2 linked regions of the Cellulosilyticum sp. I15G10I2 genome follow. The protein of the gene in region 1 interacts with the protein of each later gene in a pairwise test. Links are inferred from orthologs where the notes say so. Each region holds a gene or a part of one and is shown on either strand. Other genes may lie near its edges. The genes, in order: sfsA and BN3326_RS18660.

What was found.
Region 2: the proteins of sfsA (region 1) and BN3326_RS18660 interact in binary tests that used the Escherichia coli proteins (3 or more experiments, as listed by UniProt). The link is inferred for Cellulosilyticum sp. I15G10I2 from one-to-one orthologs.

What each region holds. Positions count from the first base shown.
Region 1 is NZ_FMMP01000006.1:1,069,446-1,085,285, forward strand. Bases 4,504-7,460 are described here. They hold sfsA (DNA/RNA nuclease SfsA), read left to right. Parts: upstream 4,504-5,612; coding sequence 5,613-6,308; downstream 6,309-7,460. Other genes in these bases: BN3326_RS05260 (agmatine deiminase family protein), read right to left, coding at 4,504-5,505; BN3326_RS05270 (TrkH family potassium uptake protein), read right to left, coding at 6,434-7,460. In the rest of the region: nspC (carboxynorspermidine decarboxylase), read right to left, coding at 1-807; BN3326_RS05245 (saccharopine dehydrogenase family protein), read right to left, coding at 818-2,017; BN3326_RS05250 (hypothetical protein), read left to right, coding at 2,301-3,386; aguB (N-carbamoylputrescine amidase), read right to left, coding at 3,500-4,378; more of BN3326_RS05260, read right to left, coding at 4,411-4,503; more of BN3326_RS05270, read right to left, coding at 7,461-7,876; Trk system potassium transporter TrkA, read right to left, coding at 7,827-9,233; BN3326_RS05280 (hypothetical protein), read right to left, coding at 9,257-9,541; BN3326_RS05285 (aldo/keto reductase), read right to left, coding at 9,893-11,083; BN3326_RS21925 (hypothetical protein), read right to left, coding at 11,067-11,222; BN3326_RS05290 (bifunctional diguanylate cyclase/phosphohydrolase), read right to left, coding at 11,340-13,052; BN3326_RS05295 (cyclic lactone autoinducer peptide), read right to left, coding at 13,112-13,246; BN3326_RS05300 (accessory gene regulator ArgB-like protein), read right to left, coding at 13,233-13,913; BN3326_RS05305 (hypothetical protein), read right to left, coding at 13,906-14,370; BN3326_RS05310 (DUF5317 family protein), read right to left, coding at 14,425-14,973; BN3326_RS05315 (YfjL-like protein), read right to left, coding at 15,206-15,840. UniProt on the Escherichia coli protein: Binds to DNA non-specifically. Could be a regulatory factor involved in maltose metabolism.
Region 2 is NZ_FMMP01000025.1:45,450-61,313, forward strand. What follows is about bases 336-3,316. They hold BN3326_RS18660 (glutamate-5-semialdehyde dehydrogenase), read left to right. Parts: upstream 336-1,173; coding sequence 1,174-2,460; downstream 2,461-3,316. Other genes in these bases: ligA (NAD-dependent DNA ligase LigA), read left to right, coding at 336-1,079; BN3326_RS18665 (peptidylprolyl isomerase), read left to right, coding at 2,485-3,316. In the rest of the region: more of ligA, read left to right, coding at 1-335; more of BN3326_RS18665, read left to right, coding at 3,317-3,705; BN3326_RS18670 (NADH peroxidase), read left to right, coding at 3,877-4,419; BN3326_RS18675 (TMEM165/GDT1 family protein), read left to right, coding at 4,651-5,319; BN3326_RS22125 (hypothetical protein), read right to left, coding at 5,371-5,514; BN3326_RS18680 (undecaprenyl-diphosphate phosphatase), read left to right, coding at 5,701-6,540; BN3326_RS18685 (UDP-glucose--hexose-1-phosphate uridylyltransferase), read right to left, coding at 6,680-8,152; UDP-glucose 4-epimerase GalE, read right to left, coding at 8,154-9,146; BN3326_RS18695 (galactokinase), read right to left, coding at 9,162-10,328; BN3326_RS18700 (LacI family DNA-binding transcriptional regulator), read left to right, coding at 10,551-11,543; BN3326_RS18705 (aldose epimerase family protein), read left to right, coding at 11,601-12,647; BN3326_RS18710 (helix-turn-helix domain-containing protein), read left to right, coding at 12,887-13,096; BN3326_RS18715 (type I restriction endonuclease subunit R), read left to right, coding at 13,167-15,864. UniProt on the Escherichia coli protein: Catalyzes the NADPH-dependent reduction of L-glutamate 5-phosphate into L-glutamate 5-semialdehyde and phosphate. The product spontaneously undergoes cyclization to form 1-pyrroline-5-carboxylate.

The sequences.
Region 1 (15,840 bases):
CAAAATAGCAAGATTCATATCATTATCAATTGTATCAAGGACTGTGGTAACAAGATATCCTGTGTTTAAAGCCACTGCCTCTCCCGGCTCTAAGTATACATCTACCCCATACTTATTCTTAATAAACATAATAGAACGTATAAGTATTTCAATATCGTAGTCAGGCCGTGTAATATGATGCCCTCCTCCAAAATTAATCCACTTCATTTTTTTTATATACGCACCAAATTTCTCATCTACTACTTTAATAGTACGTTCAAGTGTATCTGAATTTTGTTCACACATAGTATGAAAGTGAAGACCATCAATACCATCAAGTTCTTCTGGTTTAAAGTTAGCCAGCGTTACACCTAGTCGAGAATGCTTAAAACAAGGATTATAAATATCTGTTTCTATTTCTGAATATTCTGGATTGATACGTATACCACATTCTATTTTTTTAGACCCTTTACTTTTAACCAGCTCTTTATACTTACTCCATTGATTAAAAGAATTAAATACGATATGATCACTATACTGCATGATCTCATTAAACTCATCATCTCTATACGCAGGTGCGTAAATATGAACTTCTTTTCCCATTTCTTCATAACCTAGCTTTGCTTCAAATAAAGAGCTTGCTGTGATGCCTGCTAAATATTTCTCTATCAAAGGAAATGCAGCAAACATTGAGAACCCTTTTAGTGCAAGCAGAATGCGACATCCCGTTTGATCCTGAACATATTTTAAAGTCTCAAGGTTTTTCTTCAGCAATCTTTCATCAACCACATAGCAAGGTGATGGCAGTGCATTAAAATCTATATTCATCATTTATACCTCAATCAACTAGAGTAGGCGAAAAATCTTCTTGCCATGGTAGTCCATGCTTATTTAAAGCTTCCATAAATGGATCTGGATCAAATTCTTCTACATTATAAACCCCTGGTTTTTTCCATTTCCCTGTCATAACGAGCATAGCTCCGATCATGGCAGGCACACCTGTAGTATATGAAATAGCCTGTGATCCAACTTCTCTGTAGCATGCCTCATGATCACATATATTGTAAACATAATAAGTTTTAGGTTTACCGTCTTTGATCCCTTGCATAATACAACCTATATTCGTCTTACCTTTTGTTCTAGGTCCAAGTGATGCTGGGTCTGGGAGAACTGCTTTTAAAAACTGTAAAGGAACAATTTGCTTACCTTCAAAATTTATAGGTTCAATAGAAGTCATTCCCACATTCTCAAGTACTTTTAAATGATTGATGTAATTATCTGAAAAGGTCATCCAAAATCTAATGCGTTTAATGCCTTTTATATTTACAGCCAGTGATTCTAATTCTTCATGGTGTAAAAGATACATATTCTTTTCGCCTATGCCGTCAAAATCATAGACACGTTTAATTTCTAACGGCTCAGTTTCTACCCATTTACCATTTTCTATATAACTTCCATTTGCAGTAATCTCACGAATATTAATTTCCGGGTTAAAGTTTGTTGCAAATGGATAACCATGATCTCCGCCATTTGCATCAAGAATATCAATATAATGAATCTCATCAAAGTAATGTTTTGCAGCATATGCACTAAATACTCCCGTAACACCAGGATCAAAACCACTTCCTAGTAGTGCCGTAACACCTGCTTTTTCAAATCTTTCACGGTATGCCCACTGCCATTTATATTCAAACTTAGCTGTATCAAGCGGTTCATAATTTGCTGTATCGACATAGTCAACCTTCGTTGCGAGGCATGCATCCATAATAGTTAGGTCTTGATAAGGAAGTGCAACATTAATAACGATATCAGGTCCAAAATCCTTGATTAAAGCTATGATCGCATCAGTGTCATCAGCATCTAACTGCGCTGTACGAATTTTAGTAACACCACCAGCTAACTTATCTTTTAAAGCATCACATTTTGAAACTGTGCGGCTTGCTATACAAATCTCCTCAAAGATCTCTGGATTTTGACAACATTTATGAACAACAACGCTAGCAACTCCTCCAGCACCAATAATTAAAGCTTTTCCCATATCATTACCTCCACTTTTAATAATCTAACAAGAGTTATTATAAATAAAATGATCTTGCTAATCAAGCAATTTATTAATATATACGGCTCTAAAATATTAATTTATAACAATATCACACTTTTATCCAGAAAAAACGCTTATTTTCTTTATTAGTGTACCTTCTAAAAGAATATTCTATACTGTTAAAAAGTGGAGATATAGACTTGTATAAAAGCAGAAACTAAAATACAATAATTATGTAGCATACTATTTGACTTAATGTAGGATAGAAGGTGAAAAGAAAATGTCTGAGGTTTTGGAAAACCTAAAAAATAGCCAGATTTTATATAACCAAAATGTTATTGATCTCAAGGAAAGTATCCGCAGAAACTATCCACATTATGACAACAAGCGCGCCGCTTTATTATTTGCTGCCGCCATTCATAAGATTATTGATCAAAATATAGTTTGTTTTGATCAATCTATTCAAACTGATATAAAAAACAGCTTACTTCAAGAAGTCATAAAAAAAGAAGTCTTTGACATTACCGCCTATGATATATTTAAAGCTTGCTCTCTTTTGGATATGTCTGATGACTACTACTGTGAGATGCTGACCGAATGGGTTAATTATAACCAAGAGCAAACCATTTCAAAACATCAATTACTAAAACTCCTTCTTCAGTTAAATACTAACGCGAGCAATAATGTACACCCTACTATAGCTCAAGTACGTAGCTTTAATCTACTCAATCTATTTATTCCCCATAAGCGCCTGGCTTTAACTGCGGCAATGCTGTCACTAACTACAATAGTACTTACTCAAGCGCTCCATTATAAAAACGTTGAACATGTAAATGACACCATTAGCTACACCCCAACCACCGTTACTCAAGAAGCAACCCATTCTCTAGCAGATCATCATTCCGCTGTTCATGTAACAGATCAAGATAATGGCCTACATAAAACGTTACATTATAAAGAGGTTAACACAGATGCCTTACATAACTGGCTAAATGAAAGAAATTCAGTGCTTGCTGATGAACCCTATTTTAGCAGTATTCTTGATACAGCATATGAATTTAATATCAATCCTCTTTTAATGTTTGCTATAACTGGTCAGGAACAATCTTTTGTGCCAAGATCCAATACCCATGCATCTTTAATCGCTAATAATCCTTTTAATGTTTATGGAAGCTGGAAACGCTTTAATACAGATATTAATGAAGCATCTAGAATAGCTGCCCGAACTATTCTAAATTTAAGCAAAGGCTGCCCCCAAAACGAAGATCCCTTGAAGTGGATTAACAGAAAATACGCTGAAGATCCTAACTGGCATTTAGGCGTTGCACAGATTCTTTTAAGCCTTGAAAAAACTGCAGGTGATTAATGGCAGTTCTTTAGACCAGATGTACTTTTGGAATCAAAAACAAGTGGTAGAAATAACTTAAAAGCACTGAGACTTTGCGATCTCAGTGCTTTCGTTTTTAGGATTATAGATGTTTATTTTATAATTAACTCACCATCATAAGATGTAATAATTTTATATAAATCAGGGCGACGGTCTCTAAATATGCCCCATTCAATACGTTGGGACTCTAGCTGGTCAAGATCGAACTCTGCAACGAGGATACTTTCTTCTATACGGTCTGCCTCCGCTACCTTATTGCCCTGGGCTCCTGCAATAAAAGATGATCCATAGAATGTAATCTTTGAATCATCGTCTTCCTCTACACCAATACGATTCGATGCAATAACAGGTACCAAATTCGCAGCAGCATGACCAAGCATACAGGTTTGCCAGTGATCTTTAGAATCTATAGAACCATCTTGAGGCTCAGACCCAATGGCTGTTGGATAAAATAATATTTCAGCCCCCATTAGTGTCATACACCTAGCAGCTTCTGGATACCATTGATCCCAGCATATTCCCACACCAATCTTACCATAACGTGTAGACCATACTTTAAAACCAGTATCTCCTGGATTAAAGTAAAATTTTTCTTCATAGCCCGGGCCATCGGGAATATGACTTTTTCTATAAGTGCCTAGTACTTCTCCATCAGCATCAATGACTGCTAGTGCATTGTATCTCGCATAATTTTTCTTCTCATAAAAACTAATAGGCAGGACTACTTTAAGTTCTTGGGCAATCTTTTTAAAATGATTGATAGCTTTATTTTGCGCAAGCTCTGTAGCATATTTATAATAATCAGATTTTTCCTTTTGACAGAAATAAGGCGTTTCAAAAAGTTCCTGTAACAGAATTATTTGCGCACCCTTTTTGGCAGCTTCTCTTACAAGAGCCTCTGCTTTATTAATATTTTCATCAATATTACAAGAACAGCTCATCTGAGTTGCTGCTACTTTAACTTTTCTCATACATTTCACCTCATTTTATTTATCATAATATTTTAATCATTTTTCCCCATACTCATCTGTTGGGTTGTACAGTGCACATTTCCACCCTCTTTAATAATAGCCATGCCATCGATTGTGCGAATCCTTCTTTCGGGAAAAAGAACACTTAATATTTGTTCTGCCATGTGGTCAGTTTCTGTGGCACTCTCTCCAAAAGTTGGTAATATAATACCCTTATTTACAAAATAGAAGTTTAGATAACTTAGGGTTAATCTTTCTTCATTATATTTTCTCATTGGAGGCTGTTGTATAAGGATAATCTCAAACTTCCGCCCTTTTGCATCTGTTGCATTTTCTAATATTTTAAGGTTCTCCTTGGTAATTTCATAATTCTCATCCTTTGGGTCATTACAAACCTGTATAAGTATTTTACCGGGTTTAGCAAAACAAGCGATATTGTCTACGTGTCCATCTGTTTCGTCACCGCTTAAACCACGTTTAAGCCAAATCACTTTTTCTATATTTAAATAATGCTTTAAATACTCTTCAATCTGTTCTCTTGTTAGATTAGGATTTCTATTTGGATTTAGCAAGCATTCTTCTGTAGTTATAAGTGTACCTTCCCCATCCACATGGATAGAGCCTCCCTCCATGACAAACGGCGCATCAAAACATTTAATATTAAAGGATTTAAGTATTTTAGGGGCAACCTGATCATCTAAATCCCAAGGGGTATATTTTCCCCCCCATGCATTAAAGCGCCAATTAACACCAGCTCTGTTTCCTTTATCATCACATAAAAATGTAGGGCCATTATCTCTGAGCCATGCATCATTATGCGCAATAGGCAAAAATGTGATCTGCGGTGCCTCAAAAAGTGATTTTACCTGGTCTATCTCATCAGGATTGACAATCACTGTCACAGGCTCAAATTCTGCAATTGCTTCAATAAGTGCCCTGTAGCCCTCACAAACACGCTTATGGTCTTCCGGATAACACATAGATTCCTGAACAGGCCATGATACAAATGTGCGCTCGTGGCTCGTCCATTCGGCAGGCATTTTATAGTTAAAATCTTTTGGATACATAGCATACCTCTCTTCATCAGCATTATATTTTATATTCTTTTTTATACAATTATCTTTCATATCATAAACTCCTCTGTGCCTCAAGTCAAGCTTCAATCAATGTTTGCATAGTCTTTTCAGTTTGAATTATAATAAAGGTACTCCAATACTTACAGAAAGGATCCATCATGAAATTAAATTACGACATTTATTATGGCACTTTCATCCATCGCCCCAATCGGTTTATTGCAGTTATTAAAAGAAAAGACGAAGAACTCATTGCACATGTTCCAAATACGGGCCGTTTAAAAGAGCTATTGTTGCCCGGCGCGGAGGTAATGCTCTCATACCATCCCAACCCTTTAAGAAAAACCAAATATGAGCTACGTATGATCAAGAAGGGTATGCACTGGATTTCAATAGACTCTCAGCTTCCAAATGCACTAGCTTCAGAAGCAATATCCGCAGGTATTATTAAAGAACTTATGGACTATCCTCTGCTCAAAAGAGAAGTAGTTTACGGCAATAGCCGCTTTGACATTCAACTCAGTGGTAAAGATACGTGCTTCGTTGAGGTTAAAGGTGTGACCCTCGAAAAAGAAGGCTGGAGCTATTTTCCTGATGCGCCCACAGAACGCGGCCGTAAACATATTGATGAGATGATCCAAGCCGTCCAAAACGGTCATCGAGGCGTATTGCTCTTTGTTGTTCAATTAAATACTGCTAAAGGATTTAGCCCCAACAGCCTTATGGATCCGGCTTTTGCCCAAAAAATCGTGGAAGCTTCAAATGCAGGCGTAGAGATTCTTGCTTATCGCTGTGTCATATCTCCAGAAGAAGTTAATATAGTAGAAAAAATCCCCGTTTCTTTCCAAATGCCGTAATACTGAGTTTTTAACTCAAAAAACAAATAGTATCTCGGCTGAGTATAATTAATGATTTATTAAAAAAACTATCAGTCTTTAAAATTAACAAGGCTGATAGTTTTTTATAAAGCATATATTCCTTTTTATTTAGACCAAAATTTAGGCATTACCAGTAAGAGTATCGGATAAATTTCAAGTCTGCCTATAATCATACAAAATGACAAGGTTATTTTACTTAACACTGAGAAACTGGAAAAGTTTCCTGCCGGTCCTACAATTTCCAGACCTGGACCAATATTTGCAATCGTAGCTACTACAGAACTGAGTGTTGTCACAATACTTTTGCCATCCAGCGCTACAATCAGTACAGCGCAGCAAAAGATAATAATGTAAATAAAGAAAAACCCAAGTACTTCTGAAAGGGCCTGTTCATCTACGGCTCTTCCGCCTATTCTAACTGAATCTACGGCTCTTGGATGTACAATCTTCAAAAAATTTCTTTTAGCTGCTTTAAATAATAACAATATTCTAATATGCTTCATCCCGCCGCCAGTAGATCCAGCACAGCCTCCAATGAACATAATAAATAAAAGTATTAATTTGCTAAACACTGGCCAAGTATCAAAATCTGCTGTGGCATATCCCGTAGTCGTAATAATAGATGCTACTTGAAAGGCCGCATAGCGTACTGACTCTTTTACCGTATGGTATACCTCACCATATATATTAAGTGTAATAACGATAATCGATATGGTAACAATAGTCACATAGAGTTTAAATTCTTCATCCTTAAAGAGCACTTTGAAATTGCCTTTTAAGGCATGATAATAAAGGCCAAAGTTAGCGCCGCACATAAGCATAAAAACAGTTATAATAATCTCCACCATAATATTATTATAACCACCAATACTGAGATTTTTACTTGAAAACCCTCCTGTTCCTACGGTCCCAAAAGTATGTACCAATGCGTCATAGAAAGGCATCCCAGCAAACATAAGAAGGATAATCTCAATAACAGTTATAAGTAAATAGATGCTAAATAATATTTTTGCTGTTTCTTTAACCTTAGGTACTAGTCTTCCTGGATTAGGCCCTGGACTCTCTGCCTTCATCATCTGCATGCTCTGCGCCCCTGCTGAAGGGAGTATGGCCATCGCTAAAACTAATACCCCTATCCCGCCTACCCAATGGGTAAAACTTCTCCAAAATAGTATGCCTTTTGCTAAGCCCTCTATTTCAGTAAGTATACTTGCACCTGTAGTTGTAAAGCCTGAACTTGATTCAAAAAAGCTATCTACCAAAGAGGGAATCGCTCCGCTAAAGTAAAAAGGCAGTGCACCAAAAAAGGACATGAGTATCCATCCTATGGCAACAATAGCAAAACCCTCTCTGGCATAAATACTTTTACTTTTTGGCTTGATCATGAATAATACTAGGCCTATAATGAGCAATATAATCATTGTATATAAAAAGGCCCAAAATGCGCTTTCTTTATAGATAAGCGAAACGATCATAGCTGGAAACATAGCTAATATTTCAAATATTAATAATGTCCCCAAATTTTTTGATACCATTGCGACGTTCATCTTGATTTCCTCCAATTGCAACTACTTCTAATTCTCTTAAAGTTGCAATATTTTTTTCCATTGTTATGACGATAATCCTATCGCCTTTTCTAATAATATCATTACCATGCGGTACAACAACTTCATTTTTTCTTACGATGGTAGCAATAACCGTATTATCAGAAATATTTAATTTCTTAAGGGGTATATCTATAAATATACTCGAATCATCTACTACAAATTCAAGTATTTCCACCTTACCTTCTACAATCCTATGCAAAGACTGCAGTGCTGTCCCTCTTGCATATTTTAGAATCTGGTTTGTTGTAATAAGCTTTGGAATAATAATACTATCAAGTCCCATATCCCGTACAATATTTATGTAACTTGTTCGACTTATTTTAGTAACAATCTTTTTTGCCCCCATGCGTTTAGCAATCAGTGAAGACATAAGATTATGTTCATCCATGCCGGTAGCTGCCACAAAGGCATCCATATGACTTATATTTTCTGATAGAAGAATATCCTCTTCTGTCCCATCACTGTTGATAACAAGCGCGTTGGGCAGTTTATCTGAAAGTTCCAGACATCTTTCTCTACTTATTTCTATAATCTTTATATTCATATTCATATCTTTTAAAAGCTTATAGAGGTAGTATGTAATCCTGCCTCCGCCAACGATCATGACATTTCTAATTTTATCCGGGCATTTTCCATATATCTTGCAAAATTTATAAATCCTAGACATTTTACCTATAACATATATACTATCATTCTCCTGAACAACTTCTTCACCATGGGGTACAATAACCTCTTCACCACGCACAATAACACCTATAAGTACAGATGATGCAGAAGACTTATCTGCCTCTTTAATCTTTTTACCTATAATATTCATACCTTGGGTAACTTTTAATTCAACCACTCTTACACGACCGCTTGCAAATCTCTCTACATTAATTGCAGATGAAAAACTAAGTGTATTTGCAATTTCTTCAGCTGCCGTATATTCTGGATTAATAACAAAATCAAGACCTAATTGCTCTTTTATCAGCGAAAGCTCATAGGCATATTCAGGATCTCTTACTCTGGCTACTGTCTGGCCTACACCAAGCTTTTTAGCCGTCAGACAACACACCATATTTACTTCATCACTGCCTGTAACTGCAATAAGAAGGTCAGCCCCTGAAACACCTGCTTCTAAAAGAATGTTAGCGCTTACACCATTTCCTTTAATACCCATTACATCTAAATTATCTTCTACTTTTTGAAGCGCTTGCGCATATTTATCGATAACGGTTACATCTTTGTTTTCATTTGTTAAACTTTCTGCAAGCGTATATCCCACTTTCCCTGCGCCAATTATTATAACTTTCATATTCTCCTCCTAATGAATTACCGTCAATTTACTAACGGAACACTTTGCTGCCACTTTTCATTAAAATGATCAAGAATTTTTGAAACTACTTCCGTCACATCTATTTGCATACAACATTCAAAGTGAGACCTTAAGCCATCCGACTTACTATACTTAGCTGAAAAAGATAACAAAAAAACTTGATTTCCTATTACAATAAGACTTTTTCTAAATTGACTATTAACCCTAAAATCCACATCTTTTTGTGATACTTTATTAATATAAGATCTTGAAATAATACCGCTGTTAGTTATATAGGGTATAATCACTCTGCATGCTTTAGTATTAGAAACTTTACCTATTTCATCAATGAGTATCTTATAAATTCTATTATCAAAAACCCCTTAAGCCGCCACTTCTATGTCGTTTTTTTCTAATTCCACCATTAATATTTTTATAAATTCATTGACATCATCTATAAATGTCGTTTTGGCCATAATCATTTCCCCTCATACGACACATACATTAATAAAAAAATTATATTGCAAACATAGTTATCTTACTCTATTTTCCCTCATTATAAAACCTTAAATATACATAAAACGAGCTTTTTTGCCTTTTTTCGTTGCTTTAACTAGTTTTTTTCTGCTGAGGACTATTATTTTATTTAATATGCTCTATTATTTTACATTTAAAATACGTCTGACTATCCCTACAATAGGTTTGTATAACACGCCCTCTAGTTCCCGGCTTACCCGTTTTAATTGCTGCCGTATAGCTATAGCTTGAGGACAATGACTTTCACATTTACCACATGCTGTACATTGTGAAGCATTAGCTGGTTTTACTGATAGTGCTCCTAAAGTCTGGAGATAGCGAAAGCGTACTAATCTATCTTTTAAAAGATATTTATCATTATAGCAAGAAAAGCATCCTGGAATATCTACACCTGCAGGACAAGGCATACAGTAACCACAAGCTGTACATGGAATTTTTGTTTTTGACAATATAATAGCCTTTACTTTTTCAAAAATATTAAGTTCTTCAGCTGAGAGAGAATTGGCCTTAGCATTACTTGCAATACGTATATTCTCAGAAAGTTGTGCCTCATCACTCATACCGGATAGTAAAACGCTCACCTCTGGATGATTCCATATCCAGCGCAATGCCCATTCTGCCGGGGAACGTTTTTGATAATAACTTTCAAAGACTTTCGTCACTTGTTCAGGCAAATTCGTAACCAGCTTGCCGCCGCGCAGTGGCTCCATAATAATAACAGGCATGCCAAGCTTAGCTGCTAATTGTAAGCCTGATTTTGTCGCCTGATTATTTTCGTCCATGTAGTTATACTGTATTTGACAAAAGTCCCAAGGATAAGCCTTAACAATTAATTCAAAATCTGTCTTACTGCCATGAAATGAAAACCCAATATTTTTGATTACACCTTTTTCTTTTAAAGCTTCAAGCCACGTCATAATACCTAATGCATTAAGTCGATCAAACATTGGTTTATCTGTCAGCATATGCAAAAGATAATAATCAATATACGCTGTCTGTAGTTTTTCAAGTTGTTTAAGCAAAATTTTTTGTGCACTTTCTAGATCTTTCACCATAAATGGCGGTAATTTAGTTGCAATCTTTACCTGCTCCCGATAACCCCCAGCTAAGGCCTGCCCCAGCAGCGATTCACTCTTTCCATTGTGATAAATATACGCGGTATCAAAGTAATTAACACCCTTTTTTATCGCTTCATGGATCATGGCAATGGCTCTGGGTTCATCAATGCTGCCACCATGAGTAGGCAGCCTCATACAGCCAAAACCTAATATAGACAGCGCCTCTTTATTTTTCGGATTAATTCTTCTTAGCATAGTCATTAACTCCTTCATCACCGTATTTATCTTCAACACCTAGGTGGTGATAAATACTTACTTTTATAGTATATATTTTTTTCGCTTCGGTCTCAATCGCCTTTATTTGTAAATTATAGTACATAAATATCTTAATCATATTTTCATCCTATGCTTTTAACTAAGAAATATTCAAATACTATAAAAACAGCCCGTAGAGACTGCTGCTCTTTGGGCTGTTACATGCTCACCAAGCCCTTAGGCTTTTCAACTGACCTTATATTAAGTTATCGAAATGATCTTTAGATGTTTTAATAACTTCTATAAAAGCTTCCGTAATATCCGGATCAAATTGAACCCCGCTGCAACGTCTTAGTTCTTCTATTCCCTCCTCATAAGTCTTTCGCTTATTATAAGGTCTATTAGACGTCATAGCATCAAAACTGTCCACTACTGTAAGTACGCGGGCAAGAAAAGGAATTTCTTCTCCTTTAAGCCCAAGAGGGTATCCCTTGCCATCATAGCGTTCATGATGATGATAGATAAGCGGCATAATACTCCGCAAAGAGATAACAGGTTTAATAATCTCAACGCCTTCTGCGGGATGTTGTTTTAAGATCTCCCATTCCTCATCACTTAGGGGCATTTTTTTATTGAGTAATTGTTTTGTAATATTGATTTTACCTATATCATGCATATAGGCACCATAAATAAGTGTCTTTTTATCTTCTTCTGTAAGCTTAAGATGTTCTGCTAAGAGACGGCTGTACATTACTACTTTTTCGGTATGCGCATACGTATAGCGATCTTTCGCATTAATGACACTTATTAGTGTCTTAACTGAAGTAATGAGCTCCACGTCTTTTTCATCGATCTCTTTCTTTAAATCATCTAAAATAGAACTATAGGTCTCTACACGATTACGATTAAAAAACTTAGCACGATAAAGCGCATCATCAGCGCTTTTAATGAGTTCTATATCATTTCTAGCTTTAGTTGGGTATGTTGATATCCCAAGCGAAACGGTTAAATTGCTATTTGGTTGATTCTCTTGACCATAAAAATATGTTTGTTCTACCTTACTTCTTATTGCTTCTGCTATTTGAATAGCTTGCTCTTCTTCTGTATGAGGCAACAATACTGCAAACTCTTCTCCGCCATATCTAGCAACTATTTCACCAGGCTTCACACTAGCCCTCAGCAGATTGCCTATAGCACGGAGTGCCTCATCACCCTTTTGGTGTCCATGTAAATCATTATATTCTTTAAAATAATCTATATCAATAAAGAGCATTGAGATCGGCTGCTGCTGTTTTTCGCTGTTAATCACTTGTTGTCTTAAAGCATCACAAAAAAATCTATGATTATAGACCCCTGTCAGCCCATCTTTATGTACCATGTTTTCAAGTTCTTTAATATGTTCTCTTTCAATTTTTACATAATAGCCTAATGGCCATGCTGTAAGGATAAAAATTCCGCTTAAGATAAGATCATCCTCAAAATAAGGATTAACTGCCATATCAGCTAACATGATCAGATCCATACCTAAAATGATTGTTGAAGAAATACACGCTACAAGAATGCCACGTTCAATTCCTTCTTGTATTGTTGCTGTGATAATAATAAATAAAAATAAATATTTATATTGGCTGTCTGGAGCTCCTGTCAATAATATAACTAATGAAAATAGTAAAATAAATAATCCATCTTCGACAATTTGTAAATATTTGTCATATTTAATATCTATTTTTTTAGATGTTGAAAATTTCCAAATACCATATGCAAATAGCAATAAGAAAATCACGATTCCTAAGGAGGTAAAACTATAATTAGCATATGTAGTATGGCTACTCAATCGCTCATCAGTATAGTAATATTTAAAAAAGATTACGGCTATAAATAAAAAGGCGCATATCTTTACCACTGATACTATATCACTTATTTGATTTCGTTTATTATCTTTAAGTTGATTATCTTTAAGTTGATTCATATATAAGTTCCTCTAATATAGTATAGATAATGATAGAGGTCGGTTGCCCGACCCCTATCCTATTCTTCTCTTAAGCATTTTGGTTCTTCTGGTTGATAAGATGCCCATATACATGCTGATGATGCAATTAAAGATGCAAAAACAGTAGATACTGCTGCTATCACCATTAATACTTTATGGTTAAGATTTTTCATTCTTTCTCCCCCCCCTTATTGAATATATATTATTTAAAAAAATATCTACTTGATTTAATAATAAATGTCCTGACTCGGTTAATGTAAATGCTTGCCATATCACTCCTATGTAGATACAAAATGAATAAATCAAAAAACGATTATGTTTTATAAAGTAAAACATAAGGATATTCACTAGCACTACTCCTACATAGACATTTAAAATTAGTATAGATTTTTTTTTAAGCTTTTCTCGTGTTGCTTGTTTTTTGATAGGTTTACTTAGACTATCCACTGGTGCTAATTTTAAAGTTATATGATAAGCCCAAATAAAAGCAACGAACCCTATTATAAGAAGCAAGTACATGGTTAGCTGATGACCTAACATACCCAATAAAATAGCCGGCACCACACTTACAACTACACCTTCAACATTGCAGATCCACGGCTTACTAGCATGGGCACCACCTGATGATTTTCTAAAGATAGCAGTCGTTAAAGAAATAAGAAAAGCTTCCAATGCCACACCAAAGACTGCTCCTACTATAATTACCGCTAATATACATAAGAACATATGTATAAAAGCAAAAATCCCGTAGGCTATTACTGCCTTTTTATCAACATCTAACTGTAATTCATTAGCTACTTTAACGGCTATCTGATTAGCCACCCTCTCTACTCTAGACACTCTGAAGTTCCTTTCTCTTTGAAAGTCTTCTATAGTATATCCCCAAGAAACTTCCCAAGATAACAAGTGAAGGAATCCCATATATTATTTTCAACTTTGGATCAGCAAATATATGCTCCATTTCTTTTGTAAATATACTAAAAATTAATAATAAATTAATTGCTTCACATATGAACATAGATGCAAATACTAATATGCCAGCTTGAATGGATTTTATAATATTAATTTTGTTGATTAATACACCAACTGCTGTAAGTGAAATCATCAAAAGAATTGTATGTATACCATAGCTAATAGGTAGACCTCGCATAATCCCTATTAATCCTCCGCCTAAAATACTCGATATAATATAGCGATTTATATTAATCTTTGTCTTAGTATAAGTATAAAAACCAAGAATATATAGAAAACCTTCTGGTATAGCACGCAAGATAATTTCTAGAGTAGTTAATCTCAAAGCTTCTCCTCCTTTGTTTCAAATCTAAAAAATACAAATATCTAATTTATATCTTTAGCCTATAATATTTTCTCTATTTAAATATTTAATTGAGCCAAAAATAATAATAAATACAAAACTTCTGATAAGAACATCCCCTACACTTAAAATAGCGTAGCCTAGATCAAATATATCTGTTAAAAACTTTAAGCGTGTACTGTCATCCCCTAAAACATGTATGCCACCTACCTTAGCAAAAGCTTCCGGTGTTACATAGCCTGTTAAATAAGATAATGTCGGAAATCCAGGCATCTTGCCCTGATTGGCAGCTATGGCTATATGATTAAGTATTGACCCCATAACAACGCATGCTGAGCCTGCTATAGCGCCTATATATTGCTTGTACTTAAAAATAAGTGTTAAATAAGAAGATAAATAAATAGTTTCTAGAATATCTGTATACTTAATAAGACCATAATATCCCCTAAATATAGAAATTTGAATAGCCAAATATACAAGCTCAATGGCTAGTATTAGATAAATAGGCCATGACTTAAAAAGTGGTTTAATTGAATAGTTTTTCATTTTAGCTACTGCTATAGCTAACAATAGGGTTTCTAGCATAACCTCTTCTCACTTTCATTTTTCTTTACTAAAAGGATATAGTATTAGACACCTTTATATGTTTTATTTGATTATAATACAATTTATCATTTTTATCTACTTTATTAATTATTTAATTATTAATAATTTTTAATTTTTATACTCATCATTAAAATATTATCACAAAATTTCTATTTGCTATACTTTCAGTAATATTTTTATTTAACTCCTACTATTCTTCAAGCTACTCTAGCTATTTATTTTGTCCCTTGATAAAAACACTGATGTCCTTTATACCCTCATTATTTTTAGCCTTTTCAAGTAGACTTATAAGTTCGCCGCTTTCAATATCAGAAGGTGTGACACCGTTTACCATTATAAGCGCACCATCACTTTCAGCGTACAAACCATATTTACTGAAATGACATCCATTCTCTAGAAATACTTTGTGGCTTTCCGTTATAATCTTTGCAACACCTTGTAATGAATTGTCTGCTAAGTTGAGTCCGATAATAACTTCCGCATTCAAAAGTATTTTCTTATCAAATTTCATATCGAGCTCCAATTGAGTACTTGCACTGCCATACGCATCTTTATCAAACATTACTACAGTCGTGTTATTCTTATAACCAAGTTCTTTCTCCATAATAGTTTTTGCAACTGCAGAATATTCATGTTCTAGCCTTTGAAGTGTATTATATCTCTCTAAAACATGGTTTTCATAATCATCACGTTCCACCCTGCCCTTACGATAGTATATAGAAAACTGCGTATCAATACTTGTTTCAGAGAAAGCCCTTGCCATATATCCGCCACTTTTAAAATTATAACTTGCTTTTTCTATTTTAAGGTCTAAAAAAGCATAATTCTGATTTACATATTGCTTTA
Region 2 (15,864 bases), on another replicon or contig:
CCTTTAAATGGCAGGATGAAATAGCAGAGACACAAATTATTAATATTGAATGGAATACATCTCGTACAGGGCTTATTAATCCAGTAGCTATTTTTGAACCGGTAGAGATCGAAGGGACTACTGTGGAGCGAGCTAGTGTCCACAATTTAAGTATATTAGAAGATCTAAAACTTGGAATAGGGGATACCGTAAAGGTATATAAAGCCAATATGATCATCCCTCAGATTTCAGAGAATGTAACCCCAACTGGACCTGTTAAAGCGCCAGATGCATGTCCGGTGTGCGGCGCACATACCATTATTAAACAAGAGAAAGCATCGAAGACACTCTATTGTACAAATACCAACTGTAAAGCGCAGCGCTTAAGAGCTTTTGTACATTTTACAAGTCGTGATGCTATGAATATTGAAGGACTTTCAGAAGCGACAATCGATAAATTTCTTAAGAAAGGTTATTTGCAGGAATTTAGTTCGCTTTATCATTTAGAAGGCTATAAGGAATCAATCGTTCAAATAGAGGGGTTTGGAGAAAAGTCTTATCAGAACCTAATGCAATCTATTGAAAAATCAAGAGATGTTGGCCTTGCACAGTTTATCTATGCACTAGGGATTGTACAAGTTGGACTAAATACAGCTAAGCTTATCTGTAAACATTTTAATTATGAAATTGATCAAATGATACATGCAAAAGAGGAAGAACTAAAAAATATTTCAGGGATTGGCCCGGTTATTGCAAGAGAGTTCAGTGCCTATTTCAGTTTGGAAGTTAATCAAGTTATGGTGCAGAATATGCTGAAAGAACTTCACTTAAGACAGGAGAGTGTGGCTGCTATACCGGAATCACAGATTAAAGACCATACGTTTGTTATAACCGGAGAAGTTTATCACTTTAAAAACCGTAAGGAGCTGCAAGCTAAAATAGAAGAACTAGGTGGTAAAGTAACAGGTTCTGTGAGTAAGAGTACGCATTATCTAATTAATAATGACAATGCGTCAAGCTCTAGTAAAAACAAGAAAGCTAAAGCATTTGGCATCCCGATTATTACAGAAGAGAATTTTTTAGAACTTATAAAAGCTTAGGGAAATGAGATAATGTTTGTAAGCCTATTATAAAAAAGGTATAATGGTTCTATGTGTTTAGTAAAGACAGAACAATTTAAGGAGGATTATGCATATGGATATATATGAGGCAGCCCAAAACGCAAGAAAGGCAGCTATTCAATTAGCAGCCATAGATGGCGATAAGAAGAATGAAGCATTAAGAGCTATTGCTAAAGCCCTTGAGAAAAATAAGCATGCAATAGAAAAAGCCAATAGCATAGATCTAGAAAACAGCGAAAAAGAACAAGCAGCTATGCCGCTTTTAAAAAGATTGAAGTTTGGTGAAGAGAAAATAAAAGACGTAGTACAAGGCATACAAAGTCTTATAGGTCTTGAAGATCCAGTTGGTAAGATTCAGCTTAAGACAGAATTAGATAAAGATTTAATCTTAACTAGGATTGCATCACCCATTGGTGTTATAGGCGTTATCTTTGAATCGAGACCTGATGCACTTGTTCAGATCTCTGCACTATGTTTAAAAAGTGGTAATGCTGTACTCCTTAAAGGTGGCAGCGAGGCAAAAGAAACGAATAAAATACTTTTTCAAATTATAAAAAAAGCAACAGAAGACATAGGTATACCTACGGGCTGGATAGCGCTTATGGAAAATAGGCAAGATGTAAATGCCATTCTTAAAATGGATAAGTTTATAGATCTGCTTATTCCAAGAGGATCTAATGAGTTTGTAAGCTATATTATGAAAAATTCTAATATCCCTGTTATGGGACATGCGGATGGCATATGCCATACTTATGTGGATCAAGAAGCAGATAGTGATCTTGCAGTCAAAGTAGTAACAGATTCAAAAGTACAGTATGTAGCAGTATGTAATGCATTAGAAACACTACTCGTTCATCAAGAGATTGCTCCTATATTTCTGCCAAAGCTTAAAGCATCTCTAGATCAATACAAAGTGCTTATAAAAGGATGCGAAAAAACGAGAAACATCATTCATGCAGAAGCTGCAGATGAAGCAGATTGGCAAACCGAGTATCTGGACTATATACTTTCTATTAAAATAGTAGATAATCTTCAAGAAGCAATAGATCATATTAATAACTACGGCTCAGGCCATACAGATTGTATTGTGACGAAGAATGAAGAAACAGCAGCTCAGTTTATGATGCTAGTTGATTCAGGGAATGTTTTTCATAATGTATCGACAAGATTTAGTGATGGATTTAGATATGGGTTTGGTGCAGAAGTAGGTGTAAGTACAGCTAAGATTCATGCAAGAGGCCCTGTAGGCATAGAAGGACTACTCATTTATAAATATAAGCTATGTGGAAATGGACACATCGTAGCAGATTATGCAACCGGTGAAAAACATTTTACACATAAAAAAATAATAACATTGTAGAAAATTTAAAGAGGAGACTATATGATGAAATGTAATAAGTGCGACAATATGAATCCAGAGGATCAAATATACTGTTTAGAATGTGGAGAACAGTTAAGTGAAGAGCAAGAGACTGTTCAAGAAGAACAAGCGGTAGAGGAAGAACAAGTAACAGATGATACAGAAGTAAGTCATATAACGAATGAGGAACCAACTGGATTTCAAGAAGAAATTGGTACTAAAAAAAGTAAGCATACTAAATTAATTGCAGGGATTGTACTTCTAATAGCTGTTGGAATATTTATAGCGTTGTACGCTAATCAAAAACCTTCAGCAGATCAATTAAAAGATGCGGCTAATAGTCCAGCAGAACAATTACCAGAGAGTAGTCAGAGTGATCAAATTGTAGTTGTAATAGGTGGAGAAGAGATCACACATCCCGTTTTCAACTTATACTTTTGGATTACACAGCAACAGTTTGAAAGTGCTGGGCCTAACATATGGGAAATGGAGACGGGCGGACGCAAAACATTAGATATAGCTAAGGAAAATACATTGGATAATATTAGTCTCGTTATTGCAGCTAAGCAAAAAGCTGAAGCCCTAGGATTAGAATTATCCAAAGAGGATCAAGATCTTGTTTATGAACAGGCCAATACAATTATAATGAATAATACAGAGTTAGTAGAGAAATTAAAATTTGATATTAAAGATATGGAGAGATTTCTTAAGTATGATTTTACGATACAAAAGGTTGTAGAAGGTTTAAGGGATAATTATACACCAAGTGAAGACGAGATTAATACGCAAATGGAGCAGATTAAAGCGGGTTACGAGACTGCAACAGTAAAACATGTCCTTATTGCCAGTAAAGATGAAAAAGCAAGGGAACTTGCACAAGAAGTTTTAAATAAGGCAATAGCAGGTGAAGATATGGCAGAGCTTGCTAAAGTTTATTCAGAAGATCCAGGGTCAAAAGACAGTGGCGGAGAGTATACGTTCCCAAGAGGCCAAATGGTACCACAGTTTGAAGAGGCTTCATTTACAGGAGAAATAGGAAAAGTATATCCAGAACTTGTAGAGACAGACTATGGTTATCATATCATTAAGGTAGAAGCTAGAGATGTGGGAGCTCTTGAACAAATAAAACAAGATAGTGAAGGCATGCTTAAAACACAATATGCTCAAGATGAACTCATTAAGCTCAGCAAAGCTTTATCTGTAGAAAAAACAGATCTGTATAATAAAATAGACATCATTAAATAAATAAGCATTTAAAACTATCTAAACATCATATATTGAATTGTTTAGGTAGTTTTTTTTATAAAAATAAAATAGGCTATTGACAAAACAAGAAAATATGTTATTATATAAACATATTAAGTAATAATTATTATTACTTAATAAAAATTATTAAATATTTGGAGGGGTTAAATAATGAAAAAATATGTATGTACAATCTGTGGTTATGTTCATGAGGGAGATGAAGCACCAGAAAAATGTCCTATTTGTAAGGCGCCAGCATCAAAATTTACTGAGCAGGCAGCAGAACTTGCATGGGCAGATGAACATAGAATAGGTGTAGCACAAGGCTTAGATGAGAGAGTAGTAGAGGGTCTTCGTCAAAACTTTATGGGTGAATGTACTGAAGTTGGTATGTATCTTGCAATGAGTCGTCAAGCGGATAGAGAAGGATTTCCAGAAGTTGCAGAAGCCTATAAACGTATTGCAATAGAAGAAGCTGAGCATGCTGCTAAGTTTGCAGAACTTCTTGGTGAAGTTGTAACAGGTGATACACGCAAAAACCTTCAAATGAGAGTAGATGCAGAAAATGGTGCCTGTCAAGGTAAAAAAGACCTTGCAACTCTTGCTAAAGAGTTAGGTTATGATGCAGTTCATGATACAGTACATGAAATGTGCAAAGATGAAGCAAGACATGGCCAGGCATTTGCAGGACTTTTAAAAAGATATTTCAAATAAAATTGATATAATTAAATAAAAAATAAGATAATAAGGGTAATCGAAAAGTTTAAAGCTTTTTGGTTCCCTTATTTTTTATGTCTATAAAAGGCCATTTAGAGCATTCAAAAAATTAATTGTAAATTTAATGTTATACCCTGTTAGTATACAAGCATATACATTAAAGTAAGCTCTAATGAGGTTTATGGAGTTTGGTAAATACACAGTATCAAGAGGGAAGAGGGATTGGTAATGACGAGAGAATTATTGAGTGCCTTTTTGCTTGTATTTGTTGCAGAGATGGGAGATAAAACACAGATTTTAGCGATGATGTTTGCAACGAGATATAAGGCAAGGTCTGTTTTGGCAGGCGTATTTATAGGCTCGCTGCTTAATCATGGACTCGCTGTGCTGCTCGGCAACCAGCTAGGGTGTCTCATACCCCTCACATTACTTGGCACTATCGCTGGATTAGCTTTTATATATTTTGCTTTTACCTCTTTAAGATATGAAGAAGGGGAGAAAGAAGAATTAATCAATTATAAAAGTCCTATTATTACAGTAGCATCAGCTTTTTTTATAGGTGAGCTGGGAGATAAAACGCAGCTTGCAGCGATTACACTATCCATGGATGCTGTGTGTCCATGGGAGATTTTAATAGGGACAGTAGGCGCAATGGTAGCAACGAGTGTAATGGGTATATGGGTGGGAAGTAAGATAGGAAAGAATATCCCGGATATTTTTATTAAAACATTTTCCGCGGCTTTATTTTTTGTATTTGGGATAATAAAACTTAGCACACTTTTTTGGAATAAGGTAGACACGCTATTTATAGTTATGGAAGCAGTAGTTATAAGTGCGGCCTTTATTTGGACAATGATAAAATTTATTCAGTCTTATTATACAAATAAATCTGCATAGATTTTTTTATCCTATTAAATAGGAGCAGTGTTTTCTGCTCCCATTGAGTGCTTATCTTTTGTTTTTAGTTTGCCCGATTCCTTCTTGAACACCGCTGTTGCCATTTGTTTTAAAACCATTATTAGCATTCCACGCTTCTTTATTATGATCCTCTCTGCTTTGGTTTTGAGATATAACTTTTTGCAATGATTTCATGGTATCACTCCTATTATAAAATATATTAACATTTTTACCGTAATTACAGAAATTTATCCTTAAATTAAGGTTTTAAGTTTTGGGAATGCTTTCAAAATAGGATAGAAAGTTGTATAATGAGAAAGCATGTATAGATAAATGATAGCGTTTAGCATCAGGAAGAACAAAAAGATAAGGAGCGTACATATGACAATTTTAGAAGCAATCATACAAGGTATTGTACAAGGAATTACAGAGTTTTTACCTGTATCAAGTTCAGGGCATCTTGCATTATATCAACACTTTACAGGAATGGCGCCGGAAAGTTCCACTTTCGTTATGGCTGTACTTCATTTAGGCACACTACTGGCAGTTTTTATAGCTTTCTATAAGACGATTTGGGAGCTTATTAAAGAGGCGTTTAATATGTTGGGAGATATTTTTACGCTTAAATTTACTTTGAAAAATATGAACTTAAATAGAAAAATGATTATGATGCTGATCGTAGCAACGATACCTTTACTTATTTTAATACCCTTTAAGTCCATTTATGATAATATTGTGAGGCAAGGGAGTCTTATTATATTAGGGGCATGTTTCTTGTTTACTTCAACAGTGCTCTTTCTAGCAGATCGAAAAGATCATGGAAGAAAAGCGATTAAAGAAATGAAATATGGTAATGCGCTTTTTATCGGTTTTTTTCAAGCACTTGCTATATTCCCTGGGGTATCTCGTTCAGGTTCTACAATAAGCAGTTCATTAATAGCTGGGTTTTCAAAAGAATTTGCAGTTAAATTTTCATTTATACTAGGTATACCAGCAATATTGGGCGGAAGTTTAATTGAGATAAAAGATGCTCTGGAAGTAGGTTCCAATCTTGAAATCTTACCTATGCTAGTGGGATTTATAGCTGCAGCACTATCAGGTTTTCTTTCTATAAAAGCTATTGCCTGGTTAGTTAAGACGGATAAGTATAAAGTGTTTGCAATTTATACTTTAATAGTTGGACTTGCAACTGTTGTTTTAGGAATAGTACAAGCATTATAAGAATTTAACTTGGCGTATATAAAAGGTAAAAGTAAAATATAAGAAATTCAAAAATAGTACATAAAGCATTAATAAACTTTGCTTTATGTACTATTTTATTTTGTTAGTAATGATAGGGTATTTTTAAGTTAATAGTCTGCTATAAAGTGTCAATAAAAGCTTTAAATCTTTGAATGCCAAAATCATTTAACTTAAATACTCCTGCATCTTCTAATACCCTTACAAATTTATCACCCAGTGCTTTTTGCAAGTATAGATCTATAGCCATTTCACGGGAGTAATTAGTTTTTAACTGATTAGCCCATGGCTTATGATAATCTGAAACCTCATCACTTAGGCCTTGTAAATACGCTTTAATAGCCTCAATTTCTTCAAGAAGTCTTCCGGGGAGTATAGCAAGGCCCATAACCTCTATTAGTCCGATATTTTCTTTTTTGATATGCTGAACATCTGCGTGGGGGTGGAATATACCAAGAGGATGTTCACTTGTAGTACGATTATTTCTAAGCACCACACTCATCACAAATTGGCGACCGTCGTTTTGTGCAATCGGAGTTATTGTATTATGAGGCACATCCTCTGTATGAGAAAGAATCTCAGCTTCTTCATCAGAATAAGATTGCCATGCAGTATAAATATAGTCTGTACATTCAGCAACATCTTCTAAATTTTCTCCATATAACTGAATGGTAGAAAGAGGCCAATTTAAGACTTTACAAGTTACATGAGGAAATTTTGAGATTTTAAACTCCCATAATGTACCTGCAGAATGAATCGGAAACTGGTAACAGCCGCCTTGGTAGTGTTCGTGAGATAAAATAGAACCACCTACTATAGGGATATCGGCGTTTGAACCTATAAAATAATGCGGAAACTTCTCAACAAAATGCAGTAAATTATAAAAACTCGCTTTGGTCATTTTCATAGGCTCATGCTTTTTAGAAAGTAAAATACAGTGTTCGTTGTAATAAAGATAAGGCGAATATTGCAGCATCCATTCTTTATCATTAAGATTAAGGTTTATCATACGATGGTTGGCCCTATCAGGAAGTTTGAGCGTACCTTCATATCCCTCGTTTTCAATACATAATAAACAAGCAGGATATTTATTAGGCGGTGCCGTTTTAAGAAGGGCAATCTCTTTAGGATCCTTTTCAGGTTTAGAAAGGTTAATAGTGATATCTATAGGACCATATTTAGAATCAGATTTAAACTGTATATTTTTAGCAATACGGCTCATTTTAATATAGTTTGAACTTTGACTAAGATTGTAAAAAAAGTCAGTAGCCTCCTTAGGCGATCTTTTATACGCGTTATAAAAATTTTCTTCTATGATAGAAGGCACAGGTAAAAAGACATCCATAATAGTACTTGTAAAAATATCTTTAGCATAGAGACTGTCTGCGATAATAGCTTTTTCTGCAGCAATATCACCCAGTGCATCTAAGGTTTGATAAAGATCCAGGTTCAAACTGTCAGAGGGGTCATACTCTGTTTCTTGCAATAGAGCAAGTAATCTATTGCGGGCATAAATGATATCTCTTTCTGAAATGATATGATTTGCTATAGAAATTTCAATAAGCCTGTCAATAAGTGCACATACATTGTTCATATTATTCTCCTTTATAGCCTTGGGGATGAGATTGATGCCAATTCCAAGCACTAGAAATGATGGTTTTTACATCTGTATAGTGTGGAGACCAGTTAAGAACTTCTTTAGCCTTTGTAGAAGAAGCAATTAAGACAGCAGGATCTCCAGCACGTTTTTCGCCGATTGCTAAAGGAATTTCATGACCTGTTACTTCTCTGGCAGCATTGATAATCTCTAAAACTGAATAGCCGCTGTTACTGCCGAGATTAAAGATATTGCTCTGACCGCCTTTCATAAGATAATCAAGGGCAAGAATGTGTGCATCCACGAGATCTGTAACGTGAATATAGTCCCTGATACAAGTACCATCTTGAGTTGGATAGTCATTGCCATAAACGGTAATATGAGATCTTTGACCTAGGGGGACTTGAAGAACTAGTGGAATGAGATGGGTTTCTGGGTTATGCGCCTCCCCGATTGCAGCACTTGCATCTGCCCCCGCCACATTAAAATATCTTAGACAAACAAAGTGAAAGTCATGTGCTTTATTTGTCCAACTCATCATTTTTTCGATAGCAAGCTTTGTTTCACCATAAGTGTTTGTAGGATGTGTCGCCATATCCTCAGTAATAGGCATCGTTTCAACATTACCATACGTTGCAGCTGTAGAAGAAAAGACAATATATTTAACACCTGTTTCTACCATAACTTCTAATAAAATTTGTGTGCCATGTACATTGTTATTATAGTATTTAAGAGGCTTAGTCATAGATTCTCCCACTAAAGAATTGGCTGCAAAATGAATAACCCCATCAAATTTTTCCTTAATAAATACTTCTTTAAGTGCTTCTTTGTTTTTGATATCTACCTGATAAAAAGGAAGATGACTTGGAACACTTTCTCTATAACCTGTTTCTAAACTATCTATAACAACTACATCAAAATGATTTTCAACAAGCTGTTTAACAGCATGAGAACCAATATAACCTGCGCCGCCAACTATAAGTATTTTCATAAGAACCTCCTTGTATTAATGAATTTGTTTAGGGCCATTGCCTATTGAAGCAATATAGAATGAAGCTTCATAGCCAATTTCTTTTGTATACGCTGCATTAACCTTTTCTATAAATATTTCTACATTTTCGTCCGCTACAAGGGCAATGGCACAACCTCCAAAACCAGCGCCTGTCATACGTGCGCCAAGAACCCCTTCGGTGTTCCATGCAGCTTGGGCAAGGGTATCTAATTCTCTGCCAGTGACTTCATAATCATCTTTAAGAGACAGATGAGAGGCATTAAGAAGTTTGCCAAAGGTGATAAGATCGCGAGCTTCAAGCGCTTTAGTGGCAGCTATAACCCGTGTGTTTTCTGTAATAGTGTGCTTAACCCGTTTGAATTCTGTAGGATGATTAATGATTGCAGCAGCCTCATCTAAGTTTTCTTCCTTAAGATCACATAAAGCTTGGATATTAAAACTTTTTTTGAGTTTCAAAAGGGCACTTTCACATTCGCTGCGGCGTTCGTTATATTTAGAATCAGCTAGTTCGCGGCGTTTGTTAGTATTCATAATAACAATACTATACCCTTCTATTTGAAAAGGAATGTGCTGATATTTTTGGGTATTACAATCTAGAAGTAGGGCGTGCTCTTCTTTGCCAAGTGCAATAGCAAATTGATCCATAATACCACTGTTGACACCAATATATTCATTTTCGACTTTTTTGCCTAAAAGAGCGGCTTCTACGCTGCTAAGATTGAGATCATATATATCTGTGCATATTTTACACATTAAAATTTCTAAAGAGGCTGAAGAAGAAAGGCCTGAACCATTAGGGATATTTCCAAATATAGCGATATTAAGGCCTGAATCTATAGTATGACCAGCAGCGAGCAAATATTTAAGAACACCTTTTAAATAATTACACCAATTATGTGCACTATTATAGGCTAAATCATCTAATGAGAACTCGATGATTCCTAAGCTTTCAAAGTTTAAAGAATAGACTCTGAAGAGTTTATCAGAGCGTTTACTGACACTGCCATATGTGCCTAAGGTAATGGCACAAGGGAAAACAAGGCCGCCATTATAATCAATATGTTCACCAATTAAATTAACTCTCCCTGGTGCAAAAAAACTGGCTTTCGGACGGGTTTCAAATACAGCAGTAAATTTTTCTTGAAAAAATGATAGATCCATAAGCATCCTCCTAAATCTGATTTAATAGTATTATATTTTTATTATATAGGATAGGTAAAAAAAATCAAGATTTTTACTAAAAAAATAATGACTTGATTGAAATAATAAAAAGGGATATAATATTATATAGATATTACATCCCAGAAAATCAGCGTTTTATAGCTGGAAAAGGATATAATCTAAGTGAATTAATTTTAGTAAAAAGATGAGAGGGGTAGAGTGATGGCTACTATTAAAGAAGTTGCAAAAAAAGCTGGAGTATCTATTGCTACCGTATCAAGAGTACTTAATTTTGATGAGACGCTTAATGTGCCGCCAACTACTAAGAAGCGCATCTTTGAAGTAGCTGAGGCACTTCAATATGTAACAGTTAACCAAAGAAAAAATCGTGTTAAAAAGCTTAATATTGGCATTGTGCAGTGGTATACGGAGACAGAGGAACTTAAAGATCCATACTATTTATCTATTCGAATTGCTGTAGAAAAAAAGTGTGAGAAAGAGGGTATAAATTTTAGAAATGTTAGTCTTTATGAAGCACTCTCTAAAGAGTTGGATGGCTTAATTGCTATTGGTAAATTTGGACAAGATGAGGTCCAAATTTTGGATAAATTCTCTAAGCATATTCTATTTATAGATTCCTCACCAGATGAGGTTAGATATGACAGCGTTGTTACGGACTATAAAAATGGAGTTACAGATGCCCTATGTTATCTTTATGCATTGGGGCACCGGGCTATTGGTTATATTGGGGGATCAGAATATATTAATGACAAAAAAGATATGATAAAAGATTACCGCGAAGAAACTTATAAAGATTTTATGAAAGAAAAGAATCTATTTAATGAGAACCATATGTTAAAGGGAAGTTTTACACCAGAAGATGGCTATAATCTCATGCATGAGGCTCTTAAAAAACAGCAAGGATTAACTGCTTTTTTTATTGCGAGTGACCCTATGGCGATTGGCGCTTATAAGGCTGCATCAGAGAAAGGATTACGTATAGGAACCGATATAAGTATTATAGGATTTGATGATATTTATACGGCGCAGTTTCTGACACCATCGCTTACAACGATTAAGGTTTATACAGATTTTATGGGAGATACAGCTGTAGAGATACTTGCTGAAAGACTAAAAAGCGGCCGGAAGATTTCTAAAAAAACATTAATTCCCACTAGACTTATTATAAGAGAAAGTTGTGGAAAAAATTCATAATATTTGATATGATAATTTATAGGCAGTCTATTAATATTCAGGAAAAGGGGTTTTGAGATGGAGATACAAAATGCTAAAGTGACTTTTGGCAGTGGCAGGGAAGTTACTGTTTATCAACTTATTAATGACAAAGGCATGCAAGTAGAAATTTTAAGTTTAGGCGGTATCCTTACAAAAATTTTAGTGCCGGATCAGGAAGGTAGTTTTGAGAATGTTCTTCTTAACTGGGAGAATATGGAGACTTATGAAGAAAACCCAGGCTATTTCAATGCTTTAATTGGTCGCGTAGCTGGGAGAATATATGATGCAAAAGTAACGATTAATGATAAAGTCTATACATTTGCTAAAAATAATAACGGCAACACTTTACATGGAGGCATTAAAGGATTTGACAAAAAAATATGGACAGCTTCAGTAGAAGTTACCAAAAATGAAGCTATTTTAAAGTTAACTTATTTGAGTAAGGATGGCGAAGAGGGCTTTCCGGGTAATTTAGAAGTAACAGTAGCCTATAAGCTTAATAATGAAAATGAACTAACTATTGAATATAAAGCAAAAACCGATCAAGATACGATTGTAAATCTTACGAATCATGCTTATTTTAATCTTTCGGGGGATGCGAAGCGATCTGTTTTGGATCAAGAAGTCTCTATTAATGCAGATAAAATATGCAAATTAGATGAGGTGCTGATACCTGATGGGGAACTGCTTAGTGTAGATGAACATACAGCCTTTAATTTTAAAACAAGAAAGCCTATTGGACGAGATATTCATCAAGATGATATACAATTAAAGTATGGCAATGGTTATGATCATCCATGGCTGCTAAATGACAATCATCAAGCTGTGGAATTCTATGACCCTATTTCAAAAAGATGTATGGAGATATTTACGACTGAGCCAGGTGTCGTGATGTATACGATGAATTATGCCAATGAACCTATTAAATTATCGAATGGTAAAATACAAAAACCTAACTATGGTGTATGCTTCGAGACGCAAAAGTTACCTATAGGGTATAATGAAGTTTTTAAAGAAGATGTACTGCTTAAAAAAGGAGATACTTATTCAAGCGCCACAACTTTTAAATTTAGCGTGAAATAAGTCAATTGAAAAGAACTGAAGGCTAAAATACAAGTGGTCATAAGGACAACTTGTGAACTGAGGGTCAAAGGTAAACTGAATACGTATAAAAACCGCTTTGTATTAATTATGAGGCGGTTTTTTCATTTGCTACTATGGTAGAATAGGGTGCTTTCGAAATTGAAAAATGCTATAGCTTATGCTATACTCTAATTTGTATGGGTCTGTAATTTAAACAGTTTATAGGTGGTGTTATCTATATGGAATTAAATGAAGTTGTAAAAAAGATACGTTTAGATTTAGGGCTTTCACAAGAGGGTCTTGCACGAGAACTCCATGTTGGATTTACTTCTGTAAATAGATGGGAAAATGGTCGTACAAAGCCAAATAGAATTGCAAGGCATGCGTTGATTGAATTATGTAAAGGGAAAAAAATAGAACTAGATCTAATAGAAGCACTTAAGAAATGAACTTTAAGGAACAAAAATTGATGATAATCCAAGGATGTAAATTCTAAGTTGTTATGAGAGGAGTCAGATGATGAAAGCAGAAAAGCATATAGAGTCAGCTTTTATTGAGAAACTTAAAGACTTAAAATACACGTATCGCGACGACATTAGAGATAAAGCTTCTCTTGAGGCTAATTTTAAACAGCACTTCGAGAAACTAAATCGTGTTAAGTTAAGCGATTCTGAGTTTGCACGCTTAAGAGATAGTATTATCACTGCAGATGTGTTCACTGCAGCCAAAACGTTACGAGAGATTAATACATTTAAACGAGATGATGATACGCCTCTGCAGTATACGCTTGTAAACATTAAAGATTGGTGCAAAAATGAATTTGAAGTGATAAACCAACTACGAATTAACACAGATAATAGCAACCATCGATATGACGTTATTATACTCATAAATGGTGTTCCTGTTGTTCAAGTGGAATTAAAATCACTTACTATTACGCCTAAAAAAGCAATGGAGCAAATCGTTGATTACAAAAACGATCCAGGAAATGGTTACACCAACTCACTCCTTTGCTTTATGCAACTATTCATCGTGAGTAATGAAACAAAAACGTATTATTTTGCAAATAATCACAAGGAACACTTCTGCTTTAATGCAGATGAAAGATTTTTACCAATATATGAGTTTGCCAACGAAAAAAATGATAAAATAACGAACCTTTATGAATTCTCAGATAGCTTTTTACCAAAATGTACACTTGGTCAGCTCATTAGCCGATATATGGTACTTGTGGTAAGTGAGCAAAAGTTAATGATTATGCGCCCGTACCAGATTTATGCTGTTAAAGCAATAATGGATTGCATTGCACAAAACCGAGGAAATGGATATATCTGGCATACCACTGGAAGTGGCAAAACCTTAACATCGTTTAAAACATCTACACTTTTGAAGGATAATCCAGAAATTGGAAAGTGTTTATTTGTCGTAGATAGAAAAGACCTTGATAGACAGACTCGTTTAGAGTTTAATAAGTTTCAAGAAGGATGTGTTGAAGAAAACACAAATACTGAAAGTTTAGTTAGACGACTTACCTCTGATGATTATAAGGATAAAGTCATTGTTACCACTATTCAAAAACTTGGGCTTGCTCTCAATGAAGATAGTAAAAGGAACCAAGAGAAAAAGAAAAAGGGCCAATTAACCTATAAAGAACGTTTGACGAAACTTAGTGACAAACGTATTGCAATTATTTTTGACGAATGCCACCGCTCCCAATTCGGCGATAACCATGACGCAATAAAGAGTTTTTTTCCAAAGGCTCAACTTTTTGGTTTTACTGGAACGCCTATTTTTGAAGAAAACTCAACCTACAAGCAAATTGATGGAACTATTGGTTCTTATAGAACTACAGATGATGTTTTTCAACAACTGTTACATGCTTATACAATAACAAATGCCATCGATGATGGTAATGTTCTTAGGTTTCATATTGATTATTTTAAGCCTGATGATGTTAAGAAAGCAGCAAAAGCAGACTCAACAATCAGCAAAAAAGCAGTTACTGAAGCTATTCTAGCAAAACATGATGCAGCAACATACAACAGACGTTACAATGCTCTTTTTGCTACAGCGCGTATTAATGATGCAATTGAATATTATGAATTATTTAAGGAACTACAAGTAGAACGAAAAAAGAAAGACGTTAACTTTATGCCTCTTAATATTGCTTGTGTTTTTTCTCCACCTGCCGAGGGTGACAAAGATGTGAAACAACTTCAAGAAGACCTTGTTCAGGAAAAACTTGATAATGAACAAGAACCAGACATGAAAAAAGAAGCGCTTAAAAAAATTATTAAAAACTACAACGACGCATACGGCACAAACCACAGTATAAATGAGTTTGACTTATATTATCAAGATGTTCAAAAGCGTATCAAAGATCAGCAATATACAAATACAGATTATTCACACGAAAATAAAATTGATATTACGATTGTTGTAGATATGCTTTTAACAGGGTTTGATTCAAAATATTTGAACACCCTATACGTAGACAAAAATTTGAAACATCATGGCTTAATACAAGCGTTTTCAAGAACGAATCGTGTTTTAAATCCTACTAAACCTTATGGCAACATAATAGATTTTAGAGGTCATGAAGATGAGATTAATTACGCCATAAAGTTATTCTCAGGCAAAGAAAATAGCGAAAAGGTTAAGGAAATTTGGCTTGTTGACCCAGCTCCAATTATTGTTGAAAAACTTGAAAAAGCCGTATTGACTCTTGAAAAATTCATGGAATCTCAAGGATTAGAATGTAAACCGGAAAAGGTAAGTAATTTAAAAGGTGATACAGCACGCGCAGAGTTTATTGATAAATTCAAAGAAGTGCAACGGCTTAAAACACAACTTGATCAATATACCGATATAAAAGAGGAACAAGCTACGAAGATAGATAAATTATTACCAGAAGATACTTTACGTGCATTCCGTGGAGTGTATATTGAAACGGCACAACAGTTAAAGTCACAGCAAGGAAAAGATATAGACCATAAGTTGCCGGAAATTGAACAGCTCGATTTTGAGTTTGTTCTATTTTCCTCGGCCATAATTGATTATGATTATATTATGTCACTGATTTCTAAGTACACGCAACCTGATGTACCAAAGAAAGAAAAAATGACTAAAAAAGAATTAATTGATCTTATATGTTCTACTTCTAACTTGATGGAAGAAAGAAAAGATATTGAAGAATATATCGATACCCTAGAAGCTG